DNA from 3 places in the Pedobacter sp. SG908 genome. Region 3 is predicted to be linked to each of the others. Evidence: riboswitches for the same ligand, from Rfam matches in the RefSeq annotation. Region 3 holds a riboswitch; each other region holds the start of a gene.

Region 1 (10,759 bases), on a different contig from region 3:
ATAATTGTTTCTGGTAAATTTAGTACAAACGGGAAAGTAACAAGTATCCTCTATTATAATGATCCAAATGTTGATAATGAAGGGACTGGAGTAAATAGAGATTATAACGCAACAACCTGGGAGTCTAAGGCAATCGGGGTTGATAGTTTTTACGTTGAGATGCCTATTGCCGAATTACAGTACAAAACAGATGGAATACCCTATGAATTAAAGATTAAATTCGTAAACGATAATGGAAATATAACGGAGAATGTCTTTTTATATACGTTCAACGCCGGTATCCCGGTGATTGAATTTGGACCTAAAGCCAGCCAGTATAACAACAGCACTTGGTCGGTAATAGGTTTCAGTTCTAACCAAACAAGCGGCGACGATGGTAAGGCAATCAATATTATCGACGATAACTTTCAAAGCTCATGGATTTCCAGATGGAGTGACCCCGTAGCAGTTCCTCCACATTTTGTTGCAATCGATATGAAATCGCCTCTACCGTTTACTGGGTTTACAATAGCGATGGAATCACAGTATGGTGCGAAATGCAAGGATATTGAAATACAGACTAGCATGGATGGATTGACCTGGCAGAGCGCGGGAAATTTTACATTGAAAGCAATGGCCGGTCTACAACATGTATATCTTTCGTCTCAAAAAACGGCAAGATATTTTAAGATTATTGTTCTTTCATCATACAATGGCGGAAATGCCGCAAATATTGCAGAAATAACAGCTTTTAATGAATAATAACATTTATGGAGGAGATTAAATGCCTGAAAATTTCATGCTAAATAGATCTCTGAGAAATTATGAATAGATCTAAGATTGCTGATTGATCAAAAGTTTTTTATAAATGAGCAATCTTGGTTAAGATTAGTTAGTTAGAAAAACCGGTTAGCTGGATAGCACCGGTTTTTTCATTAATCTTAAGTTGCCATTTCTTTGTTGAACTCATCCAAATTTAACCAGTACTTTTTAATCAATACTTTAAAAAAAGGGCAATAATATATTATATTTTAACTTATATTTATACGGGGTAAGTCCTAATCAACTATTCGAATAAATAAATGCCTGTCGGATCATCAAATAATGAAAAAGCGCTTTCGGATGCACTTAGGGAAGGTGATGTCAACGCTTTTAATCTGCTCTATTTGAAGTACGACAGGAAAATCTATTATAACCTTAAAAAACTCGTTCATCTGGAGGATGTAGCTCTCGAATTACATCAGGATGTATTTTTGAAGGTTTGGCTAAACCGCGATAAAATAAATTCAGATTTCCCTTTTGAATCATTTTTGGTTACAATAGCTAAAAATATCGCTATTGATTTTTATAGGAGGGTACTGCGCGAAAAAAAGCTAATGGACCGGCTGATAAACATGACAACCGAAATTTATGATCCTGTGACTGATTTCATGGAGAATAAAGCACTTGGCGAAATTATTGAAGAAAGCATTAATAAGTTACCGCCAAAACGACAGATCGTATTTCGTTTGATCAAGTTAGAAAATAAGAGTTACGAATTCGTTGCTAATGAGTTAGGCGTTTCTGTAGGCACAATTAAAGATCATATGGCGAAAGCCTCAGCATTCCTAAAAGCTGAAATAAGCAAATACGATTCAGAACTGTTGGTACTTTCTTTCATAAGCCTGATTCGGATTTTTCAAAAATAGCACAACATGATTAATCGTGTTTCAGATGAGCCCCTTTGGATGAAAGGATTTTCTAGGGCAATGAAAGACGGGGCATTAACAAAATCCCCTCCCTCCAAAAAAAACAATAAATAAGGTATAATACTATAGCTAGCATAGATTTTTTCCTTTATAAGCGTATAGTAATAAAAAGGTGCATAAAATGAGTCGAAAAAAGGCTTAATATTTAAATTTAATGGGCCTTCAATCAAATATAATCGCAATAACTTTTTGAAATCAGTATGAAACTTGTAAAACTAAATTTATCAATTTTATTTATTGTTATCTCTTTTTCTGTATACGGAGAGGCATATACCGCAGTCAGGGAAATTGCGCAGCGCCGGGTTCCATGGCTTGTTTCATCCCTATCTTTCAGTGTTATACCAACAGAAACAGGCGAAGATATTTTTGAACTGTCCTCAGTTGGAAATATGGTGAATATCGCTGCTTCGAATTCAAATAGTGCGGCCTATGGTTTGGGCTATTATCTCAAGTATTACTGTAACAGAAGCATGTCTCATTTAGGAGATAATCTATCTCCGCTTCTTAATATCCCAAAAATCAATAAAAAGGTTAGGATATCTTCGCCATTTCGCTTTAGGTATGCCTTAAATTATTGTACCATTAGCTATTCAATGGCGTATTACAAATGGGCTGAATGGGAACGTGAACTAGATTGGATGGCACTGAATGGGGTGAACCTGATGCTTGCACCTGTTGGAATGGAGGCGGTTTGGCAGAATACATTAAAAAAATTAGGCTATAATAACAAGGATATCGGCGATTTCATAGCTGATCCTGCTTTTAGTGCGTGGTGGTTAATGGGAAACCTGGAAGGCTGGGGAGGCCCGATTACTCAGAGTGTAATTAATCAACAGGCCAAATTAGAACAACAGATCATTAAGCGTATGAGAGACTTAAAGATTGAGCCCGTAATGCAAGGGTTTTATGGCATGGTTCCAACAAGCCTTAAAAACAAGATGAAAGCGGGCGTGATAGACCAGGGTAAGTGGGCTGGAGGTTTTACACGCCCTGATTTTCTAATTCCTACTGATACAGCCTTTAGTCAGGTAGCTGATATCTATTACACAGAAATGAAGAAGCTTTATGGAGCTGATCTTCACTTTTTTGGCGGAGATCCTTTTCATGAGGGTGGAAACTCCAAAGGGGTTGATGTGAGTACGGCAGCTACCATTATACAACGAAAAATGGATCAGCACTTCTCAGGCAGTAGCTGGGTACTGCAGGGGTGGCAATCGAATCCTTCTGAAGCGCTACTTAATGGTTTAGATAAAAAGAAAACGTTAGTGATTGAACTATTTGGAGAAAACACCAATAACTGGGAAAAAAGAAAAGGCTATAATGGAACTCCATTTGTTTGGAGTAACGTAAGTAATTTCGGGGAAAAGAATGGTTTATATGGTAAGCTTCAACGCTTTTCAGATGAAGTGAACAGAGCTAAAGGGAGCGAGTATGGACAGTATTTAGCGGGTATTGGTATTATTCCAGAGGGGATAAACAATAACCCGGTAGCTTTCGATTTTATGCTTGAGCTTGGCTGGCATCAAAATCCTGTATCAGTAAAGAGTTGGATTAAGACCTATCAGGACTACCGCTATGGAAAAAGCAGTTCAAAAATGGACCAGGCCTGGCAGTTATTGTTGCAAACAGCCTATAGCAGTCCAGAAATTTATCAGGAAGGGCCTTCGGAATCTATTTTTTGTGCAAGGCCTGGTGTTGCTATTAAAACGGTTTCAACATGGGGAACCCGCAAAAGAAATTATAATCCGGAACTTTTTTTGGAAGCGGTAAAACTTTTTGTAGCGGCTGGTGATGATTATGCAAATGTTGAAACATATCAAACAGATAAGATTGATCTCGTGAGGCAGGTATTGGCCAATAAAGGAGATAAAAGTTATCAGAATATGATTGAGGCCATACAGGCAAAAGATGCGGTTGCATTTAAAAAAGAAAGTGCTGTATTCCAGAAACTGATACTCCAGCAGGACTCATTGTTGAGCTCAAGCAGGTACTTTTCTTTAAACCGCTGGTTGGAACAGGCTATTAATTTTGCGAAAACACCAGCGGATAGAGAGAGGGCTTTAAGAAATGCAAAAATTCAGATAACCTATTGGGGACCCGAAAATAATCCAAAGACAGATCTACATGATTATGCGCATAAGGAATGGAGCGGTTTGCTAGGCTCTTTATATCTGTCCCGCTGGCAGCGCTTTATTAAGGAGCAATTAGCTAAGATGGAAGGTAAGGAAAGCAATAGCCCCGATTATTTTGCCATGGAAGTGGCCTGGACAAAGTCGGCTGATACCTATAGGCTAAAGCCTATAAATGTTTCTCAGCTAAATAAATTGATTGATAATATATTAAAATAACTGGTTTTTATTCCAAGTAGTTCGCATATAATTAACTAAGAACAACCATTACTGACGAAAAAAATATGAAAATTAAATTTTTACCATTGCTTATATTTATCTGTTTAATAAATAATCTGTTGGCGCAAACTAAATCACAAGATCCAAAACACACTTTCGCTATTGAGGGCGGTAATTTTCTGTTAGACGATAAGCCGATTCAAATTTATAGTGGAGAAATGCATTATGCACGCATTCCAAAACCTTATTGGCGCCACCGCTTGAGAATGATGAAAGCAATGGGTTTAAATGCTGTGGCTACTTATGTTTTTTGGAATTACCATGAAACTGCTCCCGGGGTTTGGGATTTTAAGACTGGTAATCGAGATATCGCCGAATACATCAAAACTGCTCAAGAAGAGGGTTTACTTGTGATCCTTAGACCAGGCCCATATGTTTGTGCCGAATGGGAATTTGGCGGCTATCCATGGTTTTTGCAAAAGGTGCCAGGCATGATTATTCGTGGCAATAATCCACAATATTTAGCTGCAACAAAAGCTTATTTTACTGCACTGTACGGACAGCTTAAAAATCTTTTAATAACCAATGGAGGTCCAATCATAATGGTGCAGGGCGAAAATGAATTTGGGTCTTATGTGGCTCAACGTAAGGATGTTCCATTAGAAGATCATAAAAGGTATAGCGCAGCTGTATTTCAACAGTTAAAAGATATTGGCTTTAATGTGCCATTTTTTACTTCAGACGGAAGCTGGCTTTTTGAGGGTGGCGCATTACCAGGAGCTTTACCAACTGCAAATGGTGAAGATGATGTAACCAAGCTTAAGGAATTGGTGAATAAATACAATGGTAGTAAAGGACCTTATATGGTAGCAGAATTTTATCCTGGCTGGTTAGCCCATTGGGCAGAGCCTTTTCCTAAAGTTTCTACGCAAGCAGTGGTTAAGCAAACGCAAAAATATTTAGATGGTGGCGTATCTTTTAATTATTATATGGTACATGGAGGTACAAATTTCGGTTTTACATCTGGCGCAAATTATGATAACAAACATGATATTCAGCCAGATTTAACCAGTTATGATTATGATGCGCCAATTAGTGAGGCTGGTTGGGCTACCGAAAAGTACAATGCTTTAAGAGATTTACTGAAAAAGCCAGAAACTCCAGCTGTTCCGGCAAAAATTCCTGTAATTGCTATTCCGGATATTATTTTAACAAAAGCAGTTGATTTGGAAGATATTAAAAGTAAAATTACACCAGTAAATGACGATAATCCTTTAACTTTTGAAGCTTTAAATCAAGGACATGGCTACGTTTGGTACAGCAAAAAATTTAATCAGCCTATTAGTGGTAAACTAGAGTTGGCTGGTTTGCGTGATTATGCCATTGTGTATGTCAACGGAACTAAGGTTGCTGAATTAAACAGCTATTATAAAAAATATGATTGTGATATTGACATTCCTTTTAATGCCGTTTTAGATATTGTAGTTGAAAATATGGGACGAATTAACTACGGGGCAAAAATCATTAACAGTACAAAAGGTATCATTTCTCCGGTAATTATTAATGGACAAACTATTAGCGGAAACTGGAATATGTATAAGTTGCCTATGGAGGTTGTGCCTAATTTAGCCTTGGCAAAAAATACGGCAACAGTTGGAAGACCAGCTTTTTACGAAGGAAGTTTTTCTCTAACAAAAACTGGTGATACTTTTCTTGATATGCGTGATTGGGGTAAAGGTATCGTGTTTATTAACGGAATAAATATAGGACGTTACTGGAGCGTTGGTCCCCAACAAACGCTGTACCTACCAGGTTGTTGGCTAAAAAAGGGCAAGAATGAAATTGTAATTTTCGAGCAGAATAATGACACGCTACACAAAGTAATTAAATCTGTAGAAGTACCTGTATTAGAATTACTGAAGCCTTAAAGTATTAACCTAGATGATCTTCGATCATTCCTTTAAGAAGTTATTCCATCGTTTTGGGTGATTTTTTATGAAGTTGGATTACACTGCCTTAATGGGAGGCAGTGTAGATCACTATGCGCTGTAACAATTATTTAGCTGTGGCTTAATAAATTATCGGGTATAAAACGAAACAATATCTAAATTCCGTTAAAAGGAAATAATGCAGTATTACATTACTCAGCTGACTTTTTTCTAGTAAATGTTTTTCGGTTCAGTCAAACTTTTTTACAGCTTAAAACAATGGTTAGATAAAATCTGGCAGTGTTTTAATGTGTTCGGTTCTAAGGTAATGTTTTTCATCAACTGTTTTGAAAAACAGTGATTGCAGAGTTCAAATCTTGTCTATTAATGTCACAACGCTGTAATTATATACATAATATTAGCTTGGCACAAAAAAATCAAATTAAAAACTATAAAATCTATAGAAATTATATACATTTGTGCCGTTAATATATTTTTGACTTATCCAGAAAGACGGAGGGAAAAGGCCCTATGATGTCTTAGCAACCTGTTGCCAAATAAGGTGCTAAATCCTTCCCGTAAGGGAAAGATAAGAATAACTTTCTCCGGAAATCTGAATAAGCAGTGATGATTTAAAATTGAAAGATGAGTATTTATTTAGATAATGCAGCGACCACCCCACTTGCCAGTGAGGTTTTTACAGCCATGAAGCCCTTTATTTTTGAATCATTTGCAAACCCGTCTTCGGCACACGCTTTAGGCAGGTATGCCAGAGAAGCCGTAGAGCGATCGAGGGAAATTATTGCGGATACTTTATATACAGAACCAGGAAATATTTTCTTTACTTCTGGCGGAACCGAAGGCGATAATACAGCTTTACTTTCAGCAGTTTATAACCATAATATCCGGGTTGTTATTACTTCCAGATTAGAGCATTATGCTGTTTTAAATACGCTTAAAGCTTTGGCAGACAGTGGAATAATCAGATTGGTATATCTTGAAAATGACAGTAAGGGAAAATTATCGCTCACTGAACTGGATACTTTGCTCAAAAATGAAGAACCTGCGCTGATATCCTTGATGCATGGTAACAATGAAATAGGAAATTTGAATCCCATTTTAGAAATTGCCGATCTTGCTGAGCATCATGGTGCCATATTCCATTCAGATACGGTGCAAACTATTGGCCATATCGATATTAATACCCGCCGGCTGGCGCCCGATTTTCTGGTGGGCTCGGCGCATAAGTTTCATGGGCCGAAAGGTGTTGGTTTTCTATATGCAAAAGAACCGGCTAATCTGCGTGCTTTTATTAAGGGAGGAGGGCAGGAATCGGGAAAGCGGGCAGGTACCGAGAACGTAGCAGGTATTGTAGGGATGGCAGCGGCACTTCAGCATGCCTATGATAACCAAAACCTTTACGAAACATATATCCATTCACTTAAAAAAAGATTGCTTAACGGGCTTACAAGCCTTTCTGAAATAAACTTTAACGGTTATTCAGATCATCCTGATAAAAGCTTATCTACGGTATTAAGTGTTTCATTACCCGCATTGCCCAATGGTGCAGATTTGTTACGAACTTTAGACAGGGCAGGCATATTTGTTTCGGGAGGAAGCGCCTGTTCTTCCAATCATTCATCGCATGTTATTGAAGCATTGGGAACTGGTAAAAATGAAGAAACAATCAGGTTTTCTTTCAGCAGGTTTAATACCGAGGCTGAAATCGATGAAGTGGTTGCGCAATTGAACAACCTTTACCACAATCGCCAGGAACGGCCAAATCTTCTTTACGCTTAAAAATAATTCCTAATCATACACCCATAAATTAAACTGAAATGAAAAAAACACTACTCGTTGCAGTTGCTGTACTACCACTAGCTGCACTGGCACAAAAACCATTCTCGTTAAACGGAACCCTAAAAAATGATAAGGGGAATGAGAAAATTTACTTGAGCTATTCGAAAGATGGTAAATCGTTTTTAGACTCCACTGAATTAAAAAACGGCACTTTTGCTTTTAAAGGTGAGATCGCCGATCCGCTAAGGGCTTCGGTATATAAAAAGCCCGCTGAAAAGAATGGAAAACGCGATTTCTTGTCCATTTACCTTGAACCTGCCAATATTCAGCTGGTATCTGCCGATTCTTTAAAAAATGCATCGATCAGCGGGTCGAAAGTAAATGCCGATAATGAAAAACTTAAGGCTTTAACCAAGCCGGTTCAGGATAAACTGGCTGCAATAAATGGCGAATTTGGCAAATTAACCGCCGAACAAAAGAAAGACAAAGCCTTAACTGAGGCCATTTATAAGCGCTACGAAGCTGCAAGTAAAGAACTGGAGCCCATTTATATCGATTTTGCCCGTTCAAATCCGCAGTCTTACGTAAGTTTAACAGCTATCTCCCAGATTGCAACCAGCGAATCTGCTCAACCTGAGGCAGAAAAGGTTTATGCTGCATTGGGTCAGAACCTTAAAGACAGCAAATCGGGCAAAGACATCTCAACCTATTTTAATGCGGTAAAAAACACCAAAATAGGCCTTCAGGCTATAGATTTTACACAAAATGATGTGAACGACAAGCCAGTAAAATTATCTGATTTTAAAGGTAAATATGTTCTGGTCGATTTCTGGGCATCGTGGTGCGGTCCTTGCAGACAAGAAAATCCGAACGTAGTAGCTGCCTATAATCAATATAAAGACAAAGGCTTTACCGTTTTAGGGGTTTCTTTAGATCAGCCTGGTAAAAAAGAGGCCTGGTTAAAAGCCATTGCTGATGATCAGTTAACCTGGACACACGTTTCTGATTTAAAATTCTGGGATAATGCCGTAGCCAAACAATATGGAATCCGTTCCATTCCGGCAAATTTCCTTATCGATCCAAACGGAAAAATAGTTGCTAAAGGACTTCGTGGCGAGGCTTTAAAAGAAAAATTAGCTTCGTTACTTGATGCTAAAACCAAATAATCACTTTTAATTAAAATTTATAAAAAACAGAACCGAAAATGATAAAACCTGCTTTTACGCAAAGTGTGTAAAAGTTTACCGGATAAAAAAACAGGGGCGATTGAGGCCGCCCCTGAATAAGTGATTTATCACGGTATGTGACAACTAATGCTGAATTAATATTTAATCACTTAAAATCGAATATAATGAAAATATCCTAACTGTTTAGTTGTTTCTGCAACTTATTAGCGAAAATATATTCTAAGCCATTAGAAATATACGCTATATACACGTTTACGCCAGCACATTTTTTTGACACTTTAATATTAAAGGTTTAACAGCCCGTGTTAAAATCGGCTCTGGCGAATAAATAAATGCCGTTTGGCATCACTAATTATTATTAATCTTCATAAAGAAATGAAACGAAAATTACTTTCGCTTATTATACTATGCCTTGTCGTAACCTTTCCTGTATTTTCACAAAGTAAGGTGATTACTGGACAAGTTATTGCAGCCGAAGATGGTCTTCCTATCCCGGCTGCATCTATCCGGATTCCGGGAACAAAAGCAGGCTCGCAAACTGATGCAAACGGTAAATATTCCATCGTCGTTCCGGCATCTGCCAAAACCATAGAATTCAGCTTTCTGGGTTTCGCTACTATCCGCGAAAATATCAATGCCAGAACGGTAATCAATATCTCTTTAAAGTCAGACGCAACTGGTTTGGATGAAGTGGTGGTAACTGGATTTGGGCAAACCATTAAAAAAAGAGATATTACCGGGGCCGTATCCAGTATTTCTTCTAAGGAAATAGAAAAAGTGCCCTTGGTAAGTTTCGATAGAGCTATGCAAGGTACATTGCCTGGCGTACGCGTAAATACCAACTCGGGCACACCCGGCTCGTCGGTAAGTGTTCTAATCCGTGGTACGGGTTCATTTAATGCAAGTACTGCTCCATTATACATTGTTGACGGTATCCAGGTCAACTCAGGCGATTTATCCCGAAGCTTATCAACATCCAACATCCTCAGTAACATTAATCCCGATGATATTGAAACCATAGATGTTTTAAAAGATGCTTCATCGGCTTCCATTTATGGTTCACAAGCTGCAAACGGTGTGGTAATTATTACTACCAAACGTGGTAAAGCCGGTAAAACCGAATTCGATTTCAGCAGCTATTTTGGTTATGCCGAAGAGGTAGATCGTTTAGATATACTTAATGGACCGCAATGGTTATCGACTTACACCGAAGAATATGTTAACCGCTATGGCGCCAACAGTTCGCAGGTTATTGGCCCATCAGGCGTTAAGACCATTTTTGGTGCAGATCCGGCTGCAGCCCCAACTTATAGCTGGTACGATGCTGCTTACCGTAAGGGACACACTCAAAATTATCAGCTTACTGCCAGGGGAGGTGATGCTAAAACCAAGTTTTATATCTCGGCGGGTTTATTTGACCAAAAAGGTCAGCAAATACAACAGGACTTTAAACGGGGCACATTTAAAAGTAACCTCGAGCATAATGTAAATAACAGGCTTTCGCTCGAAGCCAATATCAACTTAAGTACCTTTACCCAAAATGGTACGCTTAGCGGTTCTACATTTGCAAATCCTTCATTTGGTTCTAACTTCCTCATTCCCACACAAGCAGTGTATACTGCAAGTGGTGATTATAACGAACCGCTGCTGGGCGCTGTGGCCACCAATCCTATAAAATCGGCTAATTACGATATCAATAAAGGTACCACCAACCAGTTGCAAGGGATTTTTGCTTTAAATTATAAGATTATAGATGATCTTAAATTCAG
Region 2 (10,759 bases), on a different contig from region 3:
AACGACCTGGTTTTATTTGAACTTGAACAGCGAATAACTGGTGGAATTGATTTAAATATTTCTGATGGCGACAGCGTTAAAATAGAAATGGGTAAACTTCTTTATAGCATTGATCCCGCTGGCAAAGTGATGCGCAGTATTTTGGGCAGTACGCTATTTAATTTGTCGAAAATTAACAGTCAACCTTATTTGGGAGCTATGGTGGTATACAATTCCAGCCCAGTTCAATTCTCATTAATTAAAGAAGGTAGCCCGGCCGAGAAAGCAGGAATAAAAGTTGGCGATGAACTCATTGGCATTAATGGGAAACTCATCAAAAAGGCAAATGAATTTGCGCCCGAAATGATGAAATATTGGGCAGGAGATGAGGTTACTTTTGAGTGGGCCAACGCAACTGGGAAAATGCACAAAACTTTCAAGCTCGACGGAAGGGGGCAACCGGTCTCCAATCATCCGGCAGAGAAATTTGAAGGTGGAAAATCAGAACGAAGAGATGGTTTTAATGCTGTTTTTACACACGATGCAGCCATTAAAGCAAATGCCTGCGGATCGCCAGTTTTTGATTGGGAAGGGCATTTTTATGGGATTAACATTGCTCGGTTTAGCCGGACAACAACGGTGGTGATACCAAAGAAAACAATTATTAGTTTTGTATCGAAAGCTATTCAATAGCTTGGTGCTTTTGCCACTGAAGCAGTCAGTAAAGGTTGTCATTCTGTCCAAAGGACTCCTACGGAGAGTCTGTCGAAGAATCTTTATTTAAATTCCTTTATCTATTTTTGGTGCACTGGCCCAGGTTAAATAAACCTTATTGCAGCGGCTATCCTTTTTGCTGCAGGGCCAAACAAACAGCAATAACATTCGCAAAAAGATAGGAGCGGAAAGAAGGACTGCCTAAACCGAAGCGTGCTAACACTGCTTTCCAAAAAGGGGACGGTATATATTTTTGAAGCGCAATGTCAGGGGTAATTATTAAAGTTTGTTCCCGTTCTCCGCTGTATCCCTCCGATGTGCTTCAGGGATGCCGCTTCGCCCGGGGCTAAAAATGCAGTTACTACTAAGAACAAAATGTAAAACGCTATTTTGTTCCTTGTACAAACCTTTGTTAAATAAACCTTATTGTAGCGGCTATCCTTTTTGCTGCAGGGCCAAACAAACAGCAATAACATTCGCAAAAAGATAGAAGCGGAAAGAAGGACTGCCGTAGCCGATAGGCATTACACCTGCTTTACTAAAAAAAAGTAAAATTAATTTCTGGAGCGCAAAGGCTGAGCTACTATTAATGTTATTTCCCGTTCTTTGCTGTATCCCTCCGCTGTGCTTCAGGGATGCCGCTTTGCCCGGGGCTAAAAACACAGTTGCTACTAAGAACAAAATGTAAAACGCTATTTTGTTCCTTGTACAAACCTTTGTTAAATAAACCTTATTGTAGCGGCTATCCTTTTTGCTGCCGAGCCAAACAAACAGCAATAACATTCGCAAAAAGATAGAAGAGGAAAGAAGGACTGCCCGAACTGAAGTGCGCTAAACCTGCTTTCCAAAAACGATACATTATGCATTATTATTTATTATTTGGAGCGGCTTGCCTGTGCTACCATTTAATTTGCCACGGAAGCACGGAAATCAAGGAAGTTCTATTGGTCGGTGTCTCACCGACCAACGCTTTATTTCGGTTGGTGAGACACCAACCGATAAGAAATGAGAGTGCTATGCCTATTTCTTCAATAGCGTATCAATTTCTGTATTAAATTCTTTAATAAACTCATCATAAAACTTACCAGTGGCCGGGCCATTAAAACCAGTATGGATCTGGGCTACATTACCTTGTTTATCAATTATTATCGTGGTTGGGAACGATAAAAAAGAATCGAGTGCAGGCAACGATTCGGATACAACCTGTTTATCGGCAGTACCTGCAATAACCTGGTCGTAATCAATTCCAAAACGTTCGCGGAAACGTGTCATCACCTTTTTTGCATATTCAGGTTCGGTTGAGCGTTCGTAATGTAAAGCGATAATTTCTACACCGCGGTTTTTGTTCTTTTTGTACCATGGCGCCAAAAAGGTAGCTTCGTCAACACAGTTAGGGCACCAGCTTCCGGTGATGGTCAAAATCACCACTTTGTTTTTATACTTCTCATCTTTTAGCGAAATCTTTTTCCCGTTGATATCAGGAAAGCTAAAATCAAGTGTTTTATATCCTTTTTTAAGGTAGGTGAGTTTATAAGGATCAGGCAGGGCAGCATCTTTATTTTTGGTCCCGGTAAAAGACTGGCTTCCCCTTGCACCTAAAATTTCACCGGTTAATGAGCCATCTGACTGGAAAGTTCCTTTATAATAGGCAGGAGATGAGCCAATAAAACTAGAAAGTTGAAACTCATTTCCTTCCACAACACCCTCCAGATAGCGCGAATCGCCTGTTACGCGTAGAAAAGTACCCGTAAGTTTGTTTCCCGTTTGCTTAAATAAACCTACTGTTTTTTCTTCTTTACCATTTGGCGATTTAAAAACCACATCATAACTACCAGAATAGTCTGCTGTTGCTGGTTTATCTGCCGTTTTAAAACGATAATTTTTTCGTTCAGCAATAATTACCAAAGGTTGGCCAGTTTTATCTTGCTTTCTTAATGTACCAGATAAATGATCGCCATCTATTGCAAATGCGAGTTCGTTATCAAACTGATCCAGTTTTACGAAAAGTGAATCAGCAGTCTGTTTTACCAGACCACCTTCGAAACTTTCTTCGGCATTGCGGAAATATAATTTCTGTTGACCGCTTTTTTCATTGATCTCGAAATTAAAAGGAATTTCCAGACCTTCCTTTACTTTCGCTATGCCGCGCCAATTGCCGAGGGCAACAAAGGCTTTTGATTTTATTTTGTTGAGTTTTACTACCTGATTGGGTAAAGTATTATGTTCCTGGGCATAGATAAAAGTTGTTGATATGGCCAATACGGCTGCTAAAATGGATTTTAGTTTCATTGGGGATGTATATTTATCGACTAAATTAGTAGACAAAGATATGGATGTAATTGCCAAAGAAAAAATATTTCAATAAAAATCTATAAAAACTATAGGATAAATGGAATTAATTATACCTTTGCCCCAGTTATTTTAAAATACTTATCAAGAAAGGCGGAGGGAATGGCCCTATGAAGCCTTAGCAACCATCTAATTTTTAGAAATGGTGCTAATTCCATCTCAGATGAATCTGGGGTAGTTAAGTCAGTTGTTTGCGTTATCCTTATAAGAATATATGGAGCACTTCTGATTTATGGGGTGCTTTTTTTTTGCCCTGATGCACGCTTGAAAAGTAAATACGGTTTAAAGAAAATTATTCAGATGAAAAAAACAGACAAGCTAAAAGCTATTGATGTAAACCTTAGTGCATACTTCCGAATGCGCATGCCCTGTTAAAATCGCTCCATTTAACAGGCTTTTTTGATCTAACCATTCCTTTGTTTTCTTATAAAACACGGTTATTAACCGTTAGGAATTGTTTTGCCCAAAATTATTATCCCTTATTAACTAATTAACTACACAATATGCTTAAAAATTTAAAATCAATAGCGCTTATCTTTTTGCTCCTCATAGCACAAAAGCTTTCCGCTCAAGATGTCACGGTTACCGGAACTGTAAAGTCGGCAGATGGTGAAACACTCCCAGGTGTTTCCATATTAATAAAAGAAACCAAACAGGCCACCATTTCTGATGCAAAAGGAGCTTTCTCTATTAGTGCACCAGATAAGGGCACATTGGTATTTTCTTATATCGGTTTTAAGAGTCAGGAAATACAAATCAATAAAAACGCAGACCCAGTTTCGGTCATTCTTCAATCAAGCGATAATGCGTTGGATGAGGTAGTGGTTACGGCATTGGGTATTTCGCGACAGAAAAAATCGCTAGGTTATGCTGTTCAGGAATTAAAAGGACAGGATTTGGCTGAAGCTAAAGAATCCAACCTGGTAAATGCACTGGCCGGAAAAATAGCTGGTGTACGGGTAACTAACAGCCAGGGGAGTATGGGGTCGTCACGAGTGGTTATTAGGGGAGAAACTTCCATTGCAGGAAATAACCAGCCATTATTTGTAGTTGATGGGATTCCGGTAGATAACTCTCAGTTAAATTCGGCTGGGGCAAGAGATTATGCCAATACCATTTCAGATATCAATCCGGAAGATATAGAATCGATGAGTGTGTTAAAAGGACCAAATGCCGCGGCGCTATATGGCTCGAGGGCTGCAGCAGGCGTTATACTCATTAAAACCAAAACGGGTAAATCGAAAAAAGGATTAGGCATTGCCATCAATTCGAATGCTGTTTTAGAAACTTTACTTACCCTGCCCGTTTATCAAAATGCTTTCGGTCAGGGATCGGAAGGCAAGTTTAGTTACGTAGACGGTGCAGGTAAAGGCATTAACGATGGCGTAGATGAAAGCTGGGGTCCTAAATTGGATGGAAGACTAATTCCACAATTTTTTTCGAAGGGAGTAGCCGTTCCTTTTGTGGCACATCCCGATAATGTGCGCGATTTCTTTCAAACAGGATATTCATTGAACAATGGGGTATCGGTTGCAGATGCTGGTGAAAAATATGATTACCGGATATCATATAATAACCTAAAACAGGTGGGGATAGTACCTAACTCTGGTCAGGGCAAAAATTCCTTTGTGTTCAATACATCATTAAAAATAACACCGAAGTTAACCTTAACTGCCAATGCAAATTATAGCAAACTTAACTCTGATAATTTACCTGGAACAGGCGGTTCGAGATCAACCAGTACGATGTTGCAGTTTACCTGGTTCGGCCGTCAGGTTGATATTAACCAATTGAAAAACTATTTGGACGAAAATGGAAAAACGTTTAACTGGAACAACAGTTATTACAGCAATCCTTATTGGGTAGCATACGAAAATACAGTATCGCAAAACCGTAGCCGGATTATTGGAAGTTTAGCCCTTAACTATAAGATTATTGATGGACTTGATTTCAATTTCAGATCAGGGACCGATTATTACAACGATAGACGTAAAGTTAGGATTGCCTATGGTACCAATGGAACACCTTTCGGCTCTTATACTGAGAGTGCCTTTACCGTAAGTGAAAATAATACAGATGCGACATTAAACTTTAACAAACAGTTGAATGATGATTTTAGCCTCGAATTGTTAGGTGGTGGGAACATCCGTAGACAATATATTGAGCAGAACGATCAAAGTGCACCTAAACTGGCCATCGCCGGACTTTATACCCTTAAAAACTCTCGCGATCCCCTGATTTCATTAAATAATTTATCAAGACTAAAATCTTATAGTGTTTATGCCTCTGGCCAGATTGGCTTCAGGAATTACCTTTTTGCCAACATTACGGCCCGTAACGATTGGTCATCTACCTTGCCGGCGCAGAACAGGTCTTATTTTTACCCATCATTTAATGGAAGTTTTGTAGCAACCGAGGCGTTCGATATTAAAAGCAAAGCTCTTAACTATTTAAAAATACGCGGAGGTTGGTCTAAAGTTGGTAAAGATGCCGATCCTTACCGTTTGATTAATACTTATGCATTTGGTGCGCCGTTTAGCATCAGTTCCGATCTGCAAAAGTTATATCCTAACATTGTCGTTGCAAATCCTCAGCTAAGTCCGGGTGCTATAGATTTAAACCCTAATCTCAAACCAGAGACTACTACTTCTACAGAACTGGGGCTTGAGGCGGTATTCTTTAATAAAAGGTTACGTTTCGATTTAAGTGCATACAATACCAATAGTTATAATCAGATTTTGGCTGCTGATGTAAGTCAGAGTACTGGTTTCAGCTCAAAATTGCTTAACGCTGGCAAAATCAACAACAAAGGGATAGAAGCACAATTGGGAATTACGCCAGTAAAAAAAGCCTTTACCTGGGATATTGATGTAAATTTTGCGGCAAACCGAAGTAAGGTAATAGAATTAGATGCCGAAAAATTGTTAACAAATTATGTAGTGGCTTCTAACTCGGCACAGGTTATTGCTACCGTTGGTCAGCCTTACGGCTCATTGTTCGGATCAGCATATTTGAGAGATGGTAATGGTAATATTGTTGTAAACGCAACGGGCGCACCTGCAACAAATCCAACCAAACAGGTACTGGGGAAATATACGCCAGATTGGATTGGTGGTGTGTATAATACTTTCACTTATAAAGGTATCAGTTTAGGGGTATTGGTTGACGCAAGTTTTGGTGGTTCTATCTATAATGGCACCTATGCAACAGGTACCTATACAGGAGTATTGGCTTCTACACTTCCTGGAAGAGCAACAGAATATGGCGGAATCTCATATTATTATCCGGATAATAAGAAAGAAAATGGTACAGTAAGGGTAAATGGGACTGCTCCGGCGGGCGTAACAGTTTATGATGATGGGATTATTTTTGATGGCGTAACGGCTGATGGTAAACGAAATGAGAAAGTATTACCAGCTCAACAATATTATAAATCGTTCAGAAATATTGATGAAGCAAATATTTTCGATGCTTCATATGTAAAACTCCGCGAGGTTAAATTAAGTTATAACCTGCCATCAAAATGGCTTCGCCCATTAAGTTTACAAGGGGTTTCGGTATCGCTTGTCGGCCGTAACCTGTGGATTATTCACCGCAACACAGTAGATATTGATCCTGAGGTTGCTTTCAATACTGGTAACGGTCAGGGTTTGGAAAGTTTATCTAACCCGAGCACACGCAGTTATGGTATCAATCTAAATGTTAAATTTTAATTATCTCCATGATGAAAAATAAAAAACTATATATTCTGGCCATTTTGGCAATTGCTTTTACATCTTGTAACAAAGAACTGGATGAGGTAAACATCAATCCGAATGCCCCTGAAATTCCACAGGCCGATTATTTACTTACCGGGGCAATCAAAAATACATCAGATACCTACTGGGGTACTACAAATAATCTGAATTCGAGTTTGCTTTTTGTACAACATTGGGCTAAAGTACAGTACACGGAAGAAGATCGGTTTATCTATTCAAACAGTAGTTTTACCTCATTGTGGTCTACAGGATATGCGCAGAGTATCGCTGGCTTAAATAAAATTGTCGAATTAGCAGATGCCCAAGGTAATCCAAATTATAAAGGTGTAGCCCTGGTACTGAGATCGTGGGTGTTTTTATTGCTTACCGATGCTTATGGAGATGTTCCATATACTCAGGCAGGAAAAATTAAACAGTTTGTTACACCAGTTTACGACAAGCAAAAGGATGTTTATTATGGAATTTTAGCCGATTTAAAATCTGCCCAAACAGCTTTAGATCCTGCTTTAGGAGCTCCAGCTATTTCTGGTGATATCATGTATGGAGGTAATATTACCCACTGGAAGGAATTTGCAAACTCATTGCGTTTGCGTATTGCTTTGCGTATTGCGGATAAAGAGCCGACAAAATCAAAAGCAGTAATTGATGAGATTAAGGCTGAAGGAGGGAATTACATCAATAGCAATGCATTTAATGCTCAGCTTGTTTATCAGACCTCACCACAGCAAAATCCTGTTGCGGCATCATTTGAAACTAGAAATGATTACCGGATTAGCAAAACCATAGTGGATAAACTTTTTGACTTAAAAGACCCAAGGTTGCCAATATATGCAAGTAAAACAGAAAATGTAACACCACAAGTTTATGTAGGTATTCCAAATGGTTCTACAAACTCGGAGGCAAGCGCAATAGGTTTGGCAAATTCTTCAAAACCAGGTGCTTATTTTTTAAATCCATTAGCACCTGCCGTAATTTTAAGTTACGCTGAAGTGCTTTTTGATAGGGCAGAAGCGGCAGCACGTGGCTTTACTACAGAAAATGCAGCTGACTTATATAACCAGGCCATTAGGGCTTCATTTGGACAATATGGTTTATCTGGAACTGTTGTTGATGATTATATTAATCAGGCTGCGGTACAATATGATGCAAGCAATTATAAAAAATCAATCGGGGAGCAAAAATGGATTGCCTTATTTGGGCAGGGTTTAGAAGCATGGGCAGAGCAGAGAAGGTTAGATTATCCGCAATTAACTGCATCTGTTAATACGGTGTTGAATGGAAAAATTCCGGTACGTTTTATTTATCCGGGTTCTGAACAATCGTTAAATGGACAGAATTATAAAAATGCGGTAAGCAACCAGGGGGCGGATTTATTGACTACCAAACTTTGGTTTGATACTTTTTAAGTAAATAATCTGGTTTTATTGTGTCGTCAGATGTTACCACCTGACACTAAAAACAAAAAACGTCGCGATATAAATTCGGGACGTTTTTTGCTTCTTACAATCAAACAAAAAGATAAACCTGTTCAGGTTCCTTTCTTTTAATTGGTATTCATCTGGCTAAATCCTCAGCAGCATTGCTTGCCCTGGTTTTCAGGTCTTCAGTGTATCCTTTTGCTTTCTCTACCCATTCTGGAGCTTTATCTAGTAGTTCATCTACTATCGATTGTCCGGTAATTGGATCTTTTTTGGTGATATATTTTACGCCAGCATAAACTGCGGCGCCAATAATTGCTGTTTTTAAAATTCCCATGTTCTTTTCTTTTTTATTAGTTAAACATTTTGAGATCGTTTAAAGTTTTAGACATTTTCTAATAGCTGTTGTTACAAATGATTTTAGTTGGTTTGCGTTTTACTTATGCTAGATTTCACAGTTGATATTGCTGTTAACCGATCTTTTTTGCCACGTAAATAAGGAAACCACAGAAAAATACCTCCATGTTAATCTACCTCTCCGTGGCAAACTTTTGTAAGTTATTAGATATACCCAATAATTAGTGTAATCTTTCTCAGTGGCATCATCAGGCACAACGATAAAGTTTTTACTGATATATCTCCATTAAATTTATATATTTCGGGCAATTAACCTCCGATAAATCGATTAAACCAAATATTACTACATGAATAAGGAAAAGTTGTTCAATGAAATCAAAGATTTGAGCATCATAAATTCTTTCTCTAAACACGAACAGCTTGTACAGGGAATCATTAATGGCCTTAATCATAAACTGATTGCCAAGGGCGACATGCTGCCTTCGGTAAACGAAATGATGCGGGAAACCGGTTTTGCTAAAGAAACCATTGGTAAGGCCTATAAGGAGCTGATTAGCCGGGGGATTTTAGAATCGAAAAACAGGATGGGCTATTTTGTAGCTACCGACGATACAGAACAGCACCTCAAAGTGTGTTTACTGATTTATGCTTTCGATACCTTTCAGGAAACTTTTTACCAGAATTTTCGTGATCACTTGGGTGAGAACATCCAGGTTGATGTATATTTCCACCATAATAATTTCAGCGTTTTCGAGTCTATCATCAATAGTAACAAGGGCCAGTATGGCTTATATGTAATTGCACCTATTGAAAGTAACGAGGCGAAAGAAGTTTTGGAACAATTACCAAAAGAAAAATTATTGATTGTAGATCGCTATGTAAAACTGAAAGGCGATTATTCCTACATTGTTCAGGAGTTTGAAAAGGCTTCTTATAATGCTTTTTTAGAATTGGCACCCAGAATTAAAGAGTTTTCCGAATTTGTTTTCTTCTTTAAACCTTCTTCTGCCGAACCGAATGAAGTATTGATTTCGTTTAAACGTTTTATAAAAGAATTTAAAATTAATGGGGTGATCAAAAACAGCTATGAGGCAGGCAGTATTTCAACCGATAAGGTTTATTTTACCATACACAACCTTGAGCTTTGGGAAATGCTGAAAGATACTAAAGTAAAAGGCTTAAAAGTAGGCAAAGATTTGGGCATCCTTTCGCATAATGATGATAACGTTAAAGAGATCATATTTGATGGGATTACCACCTTTTCAATCGATTTTGCACATATGGGCCGCTTAGCTGCCGAGTTTGTGCTAAGTTTAAAGCCCATTAAACATGTAATGGAAAATAAACTGATCAGACGAAATTCACTTTAACACCATCGCGTGGGAACAACGGCCATCATCAGTTTTATCCTGTTCACGGTTCTGGCCGCGACCATTTCATATTTCAAAACCAGAAAAACACAAAGATCAACAATAAGTGGTTTTTTCTTTGCCAACCGCACCAATGGTTTTATCATAATAGGTGCTTCATTGTTTTTCAGCAACATTAGCGCCAACCAGTTTATCGGCGAAAACGAATCGGTTTACATCAATAACATGTCGGTAATTGGCTGGGGGATTTCCTCCATTTTTGCCATGATTATTGTTTCTGAATTTTTTATTCCCATTTATTTTAAAACCGGCATCCGCACCATTCCCGATTTTTTGGAGAAACGGTATGATAAACAGACCAAAACGCTGGTTTCGGTTGTTTTTCTTTTTAGCTATATCATTAACCTGCTTCCGTCTGTGCTTTATGGTGGCGCTGTTGCCTTTAGTAACCTGATCGATCTTTCCGGTTTTCACCTTTCCTATTGGGAGAGCATCTGGGTTTTCGTGTGGATTATGGGGTTAATCGGTTCTGTTTATACCATTTTGGGTGGATTTAAGGCCATTACCATTTCTGATACCGTATTGAGTGCCGGTATGCTGATCCTCATTATTGCCCTTCCATATTATGGATTACGCTATTTAGGGCAAGGCGATTTTTTCAGCGGACTTTCTACAGTACTGTCGACCAAAAAAGAACACCTCAATTCGATAGGAAGCAGTAAAGATGCCGTTCCTTTTTCTACCCTGTTTACCGGTATGCTGATCGTAAACCTTTATTACTGGGGCATGGAGCAATATATCATCCAGCAGGTGC
Region 3 (10,759 bases):
CTTTTCGATGCTTTTTGGCCACGCGGCTAAATCAGCCTCTCCAATATAACCCAAATCATCTGCTTCGGTACTTTTAATCAGGCAGCCGCCGAATAAAACTTTGTCCTTTGGGAACCAAATCACCAGGTTATCCTTCGTGTGCCCTTTGCCCGCGTAGTAAGTGTTTATTTTATACTGGCCTACTGTAAAAGTAGTGTCGTTTGTAAAAGTGTAGGCTGCACGTGGCTCTTTGTTGGTTTTCAATATCTCATCGGTTAATTTATTGGTATAAGTTTTTATGCCTTTGCTTTTAAAAAATGCTAAACCACCTGCGCGGTCGCCATGCGAGTGTGTGGCAATGGCCAGTACTACCTTTTGGTGGTGTTTCGCCTGAATAGAATCCAGAAATGGCTGGAATTGTGTAGTATCCCAAGGTGCATCGATTACAACAACGCCTTTATTGGTAACCAGGTATACGGCATTTGCATCCGTTACGGCGCCTTTATAGGTACTGTACGTAGTATAAACATAAAGATCGCCAGTTAAATGTTTGATTTTTAATTTGGGATTTTGCGCAAAAGAGGCAAGGGCTGATAACCAAAGTAAAAAGGAAAAAAGATAACGCATAGGATAAGGTTTAATAATGAATTCCAAAAAGAATTGTCTTCAATGCAAACGAACGCAATTGATTTAAATTATTTTAATTCAATTTTCCAGCTTAACATATCATCAACTTCTCCAATATGGATAAAGTTGTTTTTTTCTAAAATAGAATAAGAAGCTACATTATCTTTTGTAGTGGCGGCAAAAACCGATTTCACTTTGGGCTGTTCCCTTGCCCATTCTATTAATCGGCCAACGGCTTCGGTCATAAAGCCCCTGCCTCTAAATTCCTCGTAAGTACCATAACCTATTTCTATTTCGCCATTGGGATCGGGCTCGCCAACAAAACAGATGTCGCCTACCATTCTATGATCGGGTTTAGAGATGATTGTCCATAAGGTATGGTACAGATAATCTTTATCCTTATCAAAAACGTTAGGTAAAATCGTTTGTTCCAGCGCATCATGAAGGGAAGGCGAAATATTTTTCTTTGTTGGCAAAAGGCCAAACTCTTCTTCAAGTGAATGATCATCTTTAATGTATTTCAAAAGCTGATCGTGTGTTAATGGTTTTAAAATGAGGCGTTCTGTTTCTATCATGTTTGAATTTGTTAGACAGACTAATATAAAACTTTGGGTTTTGAATAACCAAAATTTTAGAACAAGCTTTTGTTAAAAAACAATGTCTTAAAAGTGCCGAGCGTAATTAATAAACCTTTATTACCTGTCCTGTTACAATGCCCAGCACGCTTTTCTCGTAAGCTTTAACTACTTTCTCCATGGCAACCGGAATCTCGCCAGGAAAAGAATCGAAATAAGCAGGGGAATCTTCAACCACGTTGGGACTGATGGCGTTTATACGAACGCCATTTTCGAGTTCTGGGGCAGCAGCGAGAACAAAAGAATTTAATCCTCCATTTACTGCACTTAGTGCGGCACCGGCAGCTACAGGATGATCGGCCAATATACCCGAAGTTAGCGTAAATGAACCGCCTCGATTAATGTAATGCTGGCCGATAAGTACGAGGTTAACCTGACCCAATAGTTTGTCTAGTAAGCCACTCTTAAATGCTTCACCCGTCATCTGGCTTACAGGCACAAATGGGCCTTTTCCGCTGGTACTGATCAGGGCATCGAAAGCGCCAATCTGCTCGAACATGGCCTTAATTGATGCTTCCTTGGTAATATCTACCTGAACATCACCTTTGGTATTTCCTACGCGGATTATCTCGTGTTTTTGGGCAAAAGCTTCAGCTACTTTTTTGCCCAGTGTACCTGTTGCACCTACAATTATTATTTTCATAGAAACCTGTTTGATTTGTGTATACTAATTTAGCATCGTTATTAAACAGCTGGGGCATTAAAATGTTTGTATATCCTCAATCGTGCAACGCCATTTCCACTTCAAGGTCGGCAATCAAAAGATCGATATCCGATTGCATTACATTAGGCATGCAGATGATATGCGAATTTCCCTGTTCTGCTGCCAGCTGCCATTTTTTACAGATTGTTGCAGGTGGGGTAGGGAAGTTTACGGTAATGGCATTCACATTCCGCCACGCTGCAATACCAATTTCTTTAAGCTTGGTTTCCGTATAAGCTGCGGTTGCTAAACTGTGCATGGTTCTGCTTTTTAAACCTGCTATACCCAAACGTTTAATGGTGTGCCATAAAAATAAGGGGCTATGCCCATTTCTAGAGCCAGTAATGGTGGTGTCAACACTTCCGATATAAGCCACCGAACGGGCAATTCGATCGCGGTTCGATTTTTTGGCAACTACCACTCCGCAAGGCATGGGCGAACCAAAAAACTTATGACCACTAATGGCGATGCTGTCTGCACCATCTTCAAAGTCGAATGCTGGTCTTGGTTCAATTAATGCACTGTACGTGCCAGAAAGTGCTGCATCGGCATGTATATAATAATGCTGGATAGCCAGTTTTTTTAAGATGCTTTTAATTTTGGCCACATCATCACGTGCTTCGGTCATGGTGGTGCCAATATTGGCCATAATAATAACAGGCATATGGCGGTTCATCCGGATGGTGTGTTCAAGGTCTTCGTAATCGATTTCTCCGTTTTCCTGTGTACGGATAACAATGTTCGACATATTGAGTAAATGCAGGTTCTTTTGCACGCTATAATGTGTCGCTTCCGAATAATAAACCATTCCTTTTGGATGTAACTCGCGGGCAAGGTATAAGCCATATAGATTGCCTTCTGAGCCGCCATTGGTTACATAACCCCACCAATTATCTGCAGGAGCACGGAAAAGTTCGGCAAAAAACTGGACTACTTCTTTTTCCAGCTCACGAGAGCCTACGCCGTAGGTTGAAGTAACGAAAGGATCACCCAGGTTGTTCATCGGATATTTTAAAAATTCGGATAATGCCTGATAATCGAAATCTTTCGAAACGGGATAACCTAAAAATAAATCGGTCTGTTGCTTAACATTTTCCAATAGATCATTTAATACCTGTTGATCCTTTTCCTGTAATTTGCTCGCTTCCATAAAAGAGATGATTTGCTGCCAAAATTAGCAAAAACAGAATATAGTATTATTATTTTATGATAATTAAGTATATTATTTTGTTTTTAATGTTTTTAATGAATTAAAATTCTGTGTAGGCTGTAGATTTATCCTCGCAAAATATAAAATATGGCTACTGAAGGTTAAGGAGTGCTTGTCTTACCGCATTGTCGGTTTGATTTGCTGCCTTATAATAGCCTACATCGCCCAGATAGTAGCGACAAAGCAAGGCTTTAAGGTCATTTAAGATCACATTTTTCGAATTGTACAATTGAAAACGATCTATCGCTATGTTTTTACGTTGAAGAAACCCGATAAAATCTTTAAAATCATTATCGTTTATGGTGAAGATATTGATATTCTGTTCTACAAAACTGGCACTGTACTTATTGGTAAGTACATTAAACACGTAATCGGAAAGTACTTTCTTACTTACTAAATTACTGTAAAACTTATTGTAACCATTCGTGTCTAATCTCACAAATATATCTGGCTGGATACCGCCAATAGGTTTAACTTTTCTGTTCTGCTGAATATTTACACCTTCGGTTTTCTCAATAGAATCTTGAAAAGAAGTACGGTCTCCTGTAAGCTCTCCGTCCATCATCCGCTCGTCTAATTCATGTTTGTAAGCGTCGTAACCTTTTTTGTAAGATTTTTGGATACTCCGGCCAGATGGTGTGTAATATCTTGCGATGGTTAAGTTCAATGCAGAGCCGTCTCCAAAAGCAAATTGCTCCTGTACCAAACCTTTGCCAAAGGAGCGGCGGCCAACAATAATCCCTCGCCCCAAATCCTGGATAGCCCCTGCTACAATTTCGCTGGCCGAGGCCGTATTTTCATTAATTAAGACAGCCAGTTTGCCATTTTGAAAAGCGCCTGTTCCTGTAGAAAAATAATCGGTACGTGGCTCATGCTTACCCTGCGTATACACAATAAGTTTGTTCTCGCCCAAAAACTGATCAGCAAGTCCTGTAGCTGCAGTGAAATAACCACCTCCATTATCGCGCAGGTCAAGAATCAGCTTTTTCATGCCCTTTGCTTTCAGGTTGTTAGCCGCGACGGAGAAATCGTTGTCGGTATTAGCACCAAATTTACTGATTCGTACATAACCTGTTTCGTTGTTGATCATATAGGCGGCATCAATGCTGCTGATGTTTACTTTGCCGCGGGTAACCATGATTCGGTTACTTTGTGAAGCCCCCGAGTGTAAAAGCACTACGCTCACACCAGTTCCAGATTTACCTTTAAAACGACCGGTAAGTTGGTCTTTGGGTAGGTTTCGGCCACTTACTACTGCGGTATCGATACTCAAAATCTTATCGCCCAATTTAATTCCTGCCTGGTAAGCTGGCCCATCCTTAACCACACTGGTAACCATCATGGTATCGTTAAGCATATAATATTCTATACCTACGCCTTCAAAGTTCCCTTCCAGGTTATCGGTCATATCTTGCGCATCCGTTGGTGGGAGGTAAACACTATGTGGATCGAGTTGGTGTAAAACACTGTCGATAGGTAAGTTTTGAAGCGAATCGGTATTGATGTCATCAACATAATTGCCATTGATGATGTGTAAGATCTCGTTTAATTTTTCGTCGCTATTGTTGGCTAACTGCGGACTTTTTTTAACGCCAAAACCTTGATCCTTAATGAATTTTATGCCCAAAAACATACCCGCTATTAAAATTACAGAATAGCTTAAAGCGATCAGTGCGTTATTACGGGTATTTTTTTTCATCAGCGTTACTGCAAATTTATGAAAATTAGCGAGTTGATATATTTTTTAACTGCATTTTCATGTCTTTTGTTTATAATATTTAACATTAATTAACGCAAGGAAGGCGTCGCTTGAAATTTATGACACATATTTTTGGATTTTTAGCGCAGTTTTTAGAAAGAATTTACCGAATTTTATCAAAATTAAATTTATGAATAGAGTTACCGAGCAAGAATCTAACTATGACCACATCGATCAGATGTCGGTATTAGAAGTTTTGCAGGGCATTAATAACGAAGATAAAACTGTAGCATTTGCAGTTGAAAAATGTTTGCCTCAGATTGAAAAATTAACGTCGGCAGTGGCTGGACGGATGAAAAAAGGTGGCCGTCTCTTTTATATAGGTGCAGGTACAAGTGGCCGTTTAGGTGTAGTAGATGCTTCAGAATGCCCGCCTACTTACGGTGTTCCTTTTGATTGGGTTGTAGGAATTATTGCTGGCGGCGATACAGCCATTAGAAGAGCGGTAGAATTTGCTGAAGATGATGCCGAACAAGCCTGGAAAGATCTTCAGGAATTTGAGATTAATGAAAAAGATTGTTTAGTTGGCCTGGCAGCATCGGGTACTACCCCGTACGTCATCGGTGGTTTAAACACGGCACGCAAGCATGGCATTTTAACCGGCTGTATTGTTTGCAATACCGGTGGGCCAATAGCTGCCGAATCTGATTTTCCAGTTGAAGTAGTAGTAGGGCCTGAGTTTATTACCGGTTCTACCCGGATGAAATCGGGTACGGCGCAAAAGATGGTATTAAACATGTTAAGCACTACTGTTATGGTTCAGTTGGGGCGTGTAGTTGGCAATAAAATGGTCGATATGCAGTTAACCAATCATAAGCTGGTAGACCGTGGTACACAAATGGTTGCCGATGAACTGAATATAGGCTATGAAGAAGCAGCAGAGTTATTAACCCGTTATGGAAGTGTGCGTAAAGCAGTTGAAGCCGGACATTAAGAAATGAGAGAATGCTTGAGTGATAGAATTAGAGGGTGATTGAATTCAGCAGCAGTATCAAACATTCACTCATTCAAAACTCACTCATTCAATAATTAAAAAGAAGCATGCACGAAATTGAGCCTTATTATCAGTGGAGAGATGATTATATTTCGGCAGAAGATGAGCGTTCGCCATTTTACAATACCGAATATTCGGAACTTTACTTCGATAAGCAGATTTATAACTTTTTACTGCACCCACAATGGGATGAGTTCGGCTCGAATACCTTGTACATGAAGGTGTTGTACGTTGATTATGACCGCAGTTATGCCATTATAGAGTTTATAGGGGAATGGAACGATGCCATTAATAACGATATTATGCTGCTGAAACGCGATATTTTAGAGCTGATGATGGACGAAGGCATTAATAAATTTATCCTGATCGGTGAAAATGTGCTTAATTTTCATGCCTCTGATGACAGTTATTATGAAGAGTGGTTTCAGGAAGTAGAAGATGGCTGGATTGTTGGGGTAAATTTTCAGGAACACGTAATCACCGAGTTTCGCGATAATAACATCGATTATTACATTAACTTTGGTGGTGCATTTGACAATCTGCCATGGCGCACACTAAAACCACTACAGTTCTTTAAAAAAGTTGAAGAACTGCTGACAAAAAGATTAAACTAAATATTTATTTTTATATAGTTAAATACACAAATTTAAAATGGAACAACAAAATTATCAATATCAAGACAACAGTGTTTTTGTACAGGAAAAATCTGCATCTAAACGTTTCTTTGGAAATGTTTTCTTATGGATGTTTGTGGCATTAACTGTTTCAACAGTTGCAGCTTACTTTATCGCCAGCACACCGGAAGTATTGAATTATCTTTTATCTTATAACCCACAAACAGGTAAGGGTGGCTTTACTGTGTTAGGTTACATTGCAATATTTGCACCACTAGGGCTAGTATTCCTGATGGGGGCCGGTATGCAACGAATGTCTTATCAGGCGTTAATAGGCGTGTTTTTGCTTTATTCTGTATTAACAGGAGTAATGCTCAGTTTCATCTTGTTAACCTATTCTTTACCATCAGTGGTAATTAGTTTTGCCGCAGCAGCCGCGATATTTGCAGTAATGGCAATAATGGGATATACTACAGATACAGATTTGAGTAAGTTTGGCCCAATATTATTTGCCGGTGTAATCGGTTTAGTGATCATTAGCGTTATCAATATGTTTTTGGGAAGCTCAACATTAGGTTATATTATGGGATTTATCGGAGTGGCGATTTTTACTGCATTAACTGCATATAAAGTTCAGGAGCTTAAAAGAATAGGTGAAGGTTTGGATGAAAATGGAAACACTTTAGGCGTAAATGAAAGCAAAAAATTAGCAATCATGGGTGCGCTTTCACTTTACATTACTTTTATTAACTTGTTTTTATCACTATTGCGTATTTTCGGTAACAGAAGATAATCTCCAGAAACAGAACAATATTCTTAATTCTTAAGGCCGCGCAGTTTTGCGTGGCCTTTGTAATTTTATTTGGTAGCAATGCGATAAATTTTGGAATTGATGTTGCTTTGTTGCATTTTTGTATGCTTATTAAGAAAGACGGAGGGATTAGACCCAACGAAGTCTTAGCAACCTGTAACCTACAAGGTGCTAAATTCTATTCTGCAAATAGCGGAAACAGATAAGTTTAGGATTACGATTCACGTACCAACTTTTTAAATAAGCCTTTTAGAGACTTGAGACTATAGATTTGAGATTTGAGACATTGCGTCTTATCCATGCTCATATCTAACATCTCATATCTCAAATCTTACAACAAGAATGAGCATAAGAGAAGAATTAGAAAAACGTATTTTGGTGATTGATGGTGCAATGGGTACCATGATTCAGCGATATACCCTAACCGAAGAAGATTTTAGAGGGGAACGATTTAAAAACCATCCCTGTGATGTAAAAGGCAATAACGATTTGCTCAACATCACACGTCCGGATATTATTAAAACAATACACCTGGAGTACCTGGCTGCTGGTGCCGATATCATCGAAACTAATACATTCAGTACACAGCGCATTTCCATGGCCGATTACCAGATGGAAGACCTTTCTTACGAGATGAGTTTTGAAGGTGCACGTGTGGCAAAAGAAGCCGTAAACGAATTTATGGCTGCAAATCCAGATCGTAAATGCTTTGTGGCCGGTGCTATTGGCCCAACCAACCGTACCCTTTCCATGTCGCCAAATGTAAACGACCCTGGTTTTAGGGCGGTTTATTTTGATGAACTGGAAGCAGCTTATTACGAACAGGTACGTGGTTTGGTAGATGGTGGTTCTGATGTATTATTAATCGAAACCATTTTCGATACGTTAAATGCTAAAGTGGCTATTGTGGCCATTAAAAAATATGAAGAGGTAATTGGCCGTAAACTGGAGATCATGATTTCTGGTACTATTACAGATGCCTCTGGAAGAACGCTTTCAGGCCAAACAGCCGAAGCTTTTTTAAACTCTGTAATGCATGCTAAACCATTAAGTATTGGTTTTAACTGTGCTTTGGGAGCTAAAGAAATGCGTCCGCATATTGAGGAGCTTGCCGCAAAAGCAGGTTGTTATGTTTCGGCCTATCCAAATGCAGGTTTACCAAATGAGTTTGGAGCTTATGATGAGCAACCGCATGAAACGGCACATTTGGTAGACGATTTTATTGCATCAGGTTTTGTGAACATTGTGGGTGGCTGTTGTGGTACCACGCCAGAGCATATTGGTTGTATTGCTAAAAATGCGAGGAAAGCCGAGCCGAGGAAAGTACCAGTGCTTGAGCCTTACATGCGTTTAAGCGGATTGGAACCGGTAACCATCACTCCAGAAAGCATTTTCGTCAATATTGGTGAAAGAACAAATATTACCGGATCCCCTAAATTCTCTAAACTGATCTTAGGCGGTGATTATGAAGCTGCATTGGCTGTTGCCTTACAACAGGTTGAGGGCGGTGCGCAGGTAATCGATGTGAACATGGACGAAGGGATGTTGGATTCGGAAGCGGCAATGACCAAATTCTTAAACCTCATTGCCTCTGAACCTGATATTGCTAAATTGCCCATCATGGTCGATTCATCCAAATGGTCGGTTATTGAAAACGGCTTAAAATGTTTACAGGGAAAAGGGATTGTAAACTCCATCTCCTTAAAGGAAGGGGAGGAGAAATTCCGCGAAAGCGCCCGCAAAATTATGCAATATGGTGCTGCGGTAGTAGTAATGGCTTTTGATGAGCAGGGACAGGCTGATAATTACGAGCGTAGAAAGGAAATTTGCAAAAGAAGTTACGATATCCTGGTGAATGAAATTGGTTTCCCGGCAGAGGATATTATTTTCGATCCGAATATCTTAACCGTTGCAACAGGATTGGAAGAGCATAATAATTATGCAGTCGATTTTATAAATGCCACCCGTTGGATTAAAGAAAACCTGCCTCATGCTAAAGTGAGTGGAGGGGTTTCTAACATTTCGTTCTCTTTTAGGGGAAATAATGTAGTGCGAGAAGCCATGCACTCGGCATTTCTTTACCATGCCATTCAGGCTGGTTTAGATATGGGAATTGTAAATGCGGGGATGTTGGAGGTTTACCAGGAAATTCCACCCGAACTACTAGAAAGGGTAGAAGATGTGCTCTTAAACCGAAGGGAAGATGCAACAGAGCGTTTGGTAGAATATGCTGATACCGTAAAATCGAAAGGTAAAGAGGTGGTTAAAGATGAAGAGTGGAGAAAAGGCTCTGTTGAAGAGAGATTATCTCATTCTTTGGTTAAAGGAATTGTAGAATACCTGGATGATGATGTAGAGGAGGCCAGACAAAAATATGCCCGCCCGATTCAGGTAATCGAGGGGCCGTTGATGGACGGGATGAATATTGTGGGTGATTTATTCGGTGCCGGAAAAATGTTCTTGCCCCAGGTGGTTAAATCGGCAAGGGTAATGAAAAAAGCCGTAGCCTATTTATTGCCATTTATAGAACAGGAGAAACTGGATAATCCCGATCAGGATCAAAACTCTTCCGCAGGAAAAGTATTAATGGCCACTGTTAAGGGCGATGTGCACGATATAGGAAAAAATATTGTGGGCGTGGTTTTAGCCTGTAACAACTTCGAAATTGTTGATATGGGCGTGATGGTTCCTGCGCAGGAGATCATTAAAAAAGCCAAGGAAATAAATGCCGATATTATTGGCTTAAGCGGTTTAATTACACCATCACTTGATGAAATGGTTCACTTTGCAAAAGAAATGGAACGCGAAGGCTTTACCATTCCATTAATTATCGGCGGTGCAACTACCTCAAGGATCCACGCGGCAGTAAAAGTAGCACCAAATTACTCTGGACCTGCTATCCACGTGTTAGATGCTTCCAGAAGCGTTACGGTTTGCAGTACTTTAATGAATCCAGATACCAGAGACGAATATATTGCAGGTATCAGGGCCGAATATGATAAAGCCCGTGAAGCGCATTTAAACAAACGATCGGATAAACGCTTTAAAACCCTAGAAGAAGCACGTGCAAATAAATTTAAGATCGATTTTCAACCTAATCTACCTGTTCCGGAATTTACTGGTACAAGGATCTTCGATAATTATCCTTTAGAAGAACTGGTTCCATATATCGATTGGACGCCATTTTTTCATACCTGGGAGCTCCGTGGTAGTTACCCGAAAATTTTCGATGATAAAAATGTAGGCGATGAAGCGAAGAAACTTTTCGATGATGCACAGACTTTATTAAAACGTATCCTCGACGAAAAATTGTTAACAGCAAGAGCCGTAATTGGTTTCTGGCCGGCAAATGCGGTAGGAGACGATATTCAGCTAACAGTTGCCGGTGATCAGTTGTCAAATGACTCCGAACTGAAAACTGAGAACT

Evidence for each region. Region 3 has a riboswitch for S-adenosylmethionine ahead of metH (methionine synthase). Riboswitches for the same ligand answer to the same signal wherever they lie in the genome.
Region 1: it holds a riboswitch for S-adenosylmethionine, as region 3 does, so the genes downstream of both, FHT21_RS00960 (cysteine desulfurase family protein) here and metH (methionine synthase) in region 3, are expected to answer to the same signal.
Region 2: it holds a riboswitch for S-adenosylmethionine, as region 3 does, so the genes downstream of both, FHT21_RS10420 (SusC/RagA family TonB-linked outer membrane protein) here and metH (methionine synthase) in region 3, are expected to answer to the same signal.

What each region holds. Positions count from the first base shown of each region.
Region 1 is NZ_JAAOYY010000001.1:233,693-244,451, forward strand. It holds gene FHT21_RS00940 (discoidin domain-containing protein) at 1-741, shown strand, start outside; gene FHT21_RS00945 (sigma-70 family RNA polymerase sigma factor) at 1,062-1,667, shown strand; gene FHT21_RS00950 (alpha-N-acetylglucosaminidase) at 1,928-4,075, shown strand; gene FHT21_RS00955 (beta-galactosidase family protein) at 4,141-6,003, shown strand; SAM riboswitch class I at 6,502-6,599, shown strand; gene FHT21_RS00960 (cysteine desulfurase family protein) at 6,649-7,803, shown strand; gene FHT21_RS00965 (TlpA disulfide reductase family protein) at 7,842-8,969, shown strand; gene FHT21_RS00970 (TonB-dependent receptor) at 9,366-10,759, shown strand, end outside.
Region 2 is NZ_JAAOYY010000001.1:2,544,291-2,555,049, reverse strand. It holds gene FHT21_RS10430 (trypsin-like peptidase domain-containing protein) at 1-672, shown strand, start outside; gene FHT21_RS10425 (TlpA disulfide reductase family protein) at 1,714-2,982, opposite strand; SAM riboswitch class I at 3,121-3,227, shown strand; gene FHT21_RS10420 (SusC/RagA family TonB-linked outer membrane protein) at 3,546-6,755, shown strand; gene FHT21_RS10415 (SusD/RagB family nutrient-binding outer membrane lipoprotein) at 6,764-8,206, shown strand; gene FHT21_RS10410 (YtxH domain-containing protein) at 8,355-8,555, opposite strand; gene FHT21_RS10405 (GntR family transcriptional regulator) at 8,923-9,945, shown strand; gene FHT21_RS10400 (solute:sodium symporter family transporter) at 9,955-10,759, shown strand, end outside.
Region 3 is NZ_JAAOYY010000002.1:889,528-900,286, forward strand. It holds gene blaB1PEDO (PEDO-3 family subclass B1 metallo-beta-lactamase) at 1-606, opposite strand, end outside; gene FHT21_RS18825 (GNAT family N-acetyltransferase) at 675-1,181, opposite strand; gene FHT21_RS18830 (short chain dehydrogenase) at 1,288-1,884, opposite strand; gene FHT21_RS18835 (histidine decarboxylase) at 1,961-3,094, opposite strand; gene FHT21_RS18840 (S41 family peptidase) at 3,246-4,853, opposite strand; gene murQ (N-acetylmuramic acid 6-phosphate etherase) at 5,044-5,847, shown strand; gene FHT21_RS18850 (hypothetical protein) at 5,955-6,521, shown strand; gene FHT21_RS18855 (Bax inhibitor-1/YccA family protein) at 6,559-7,314, shown strand; SAM riboswitch class I at 7,438-7,541, shown strand; gene metH (methionine synthase) at 7,675-10,759, shown strand, end outside.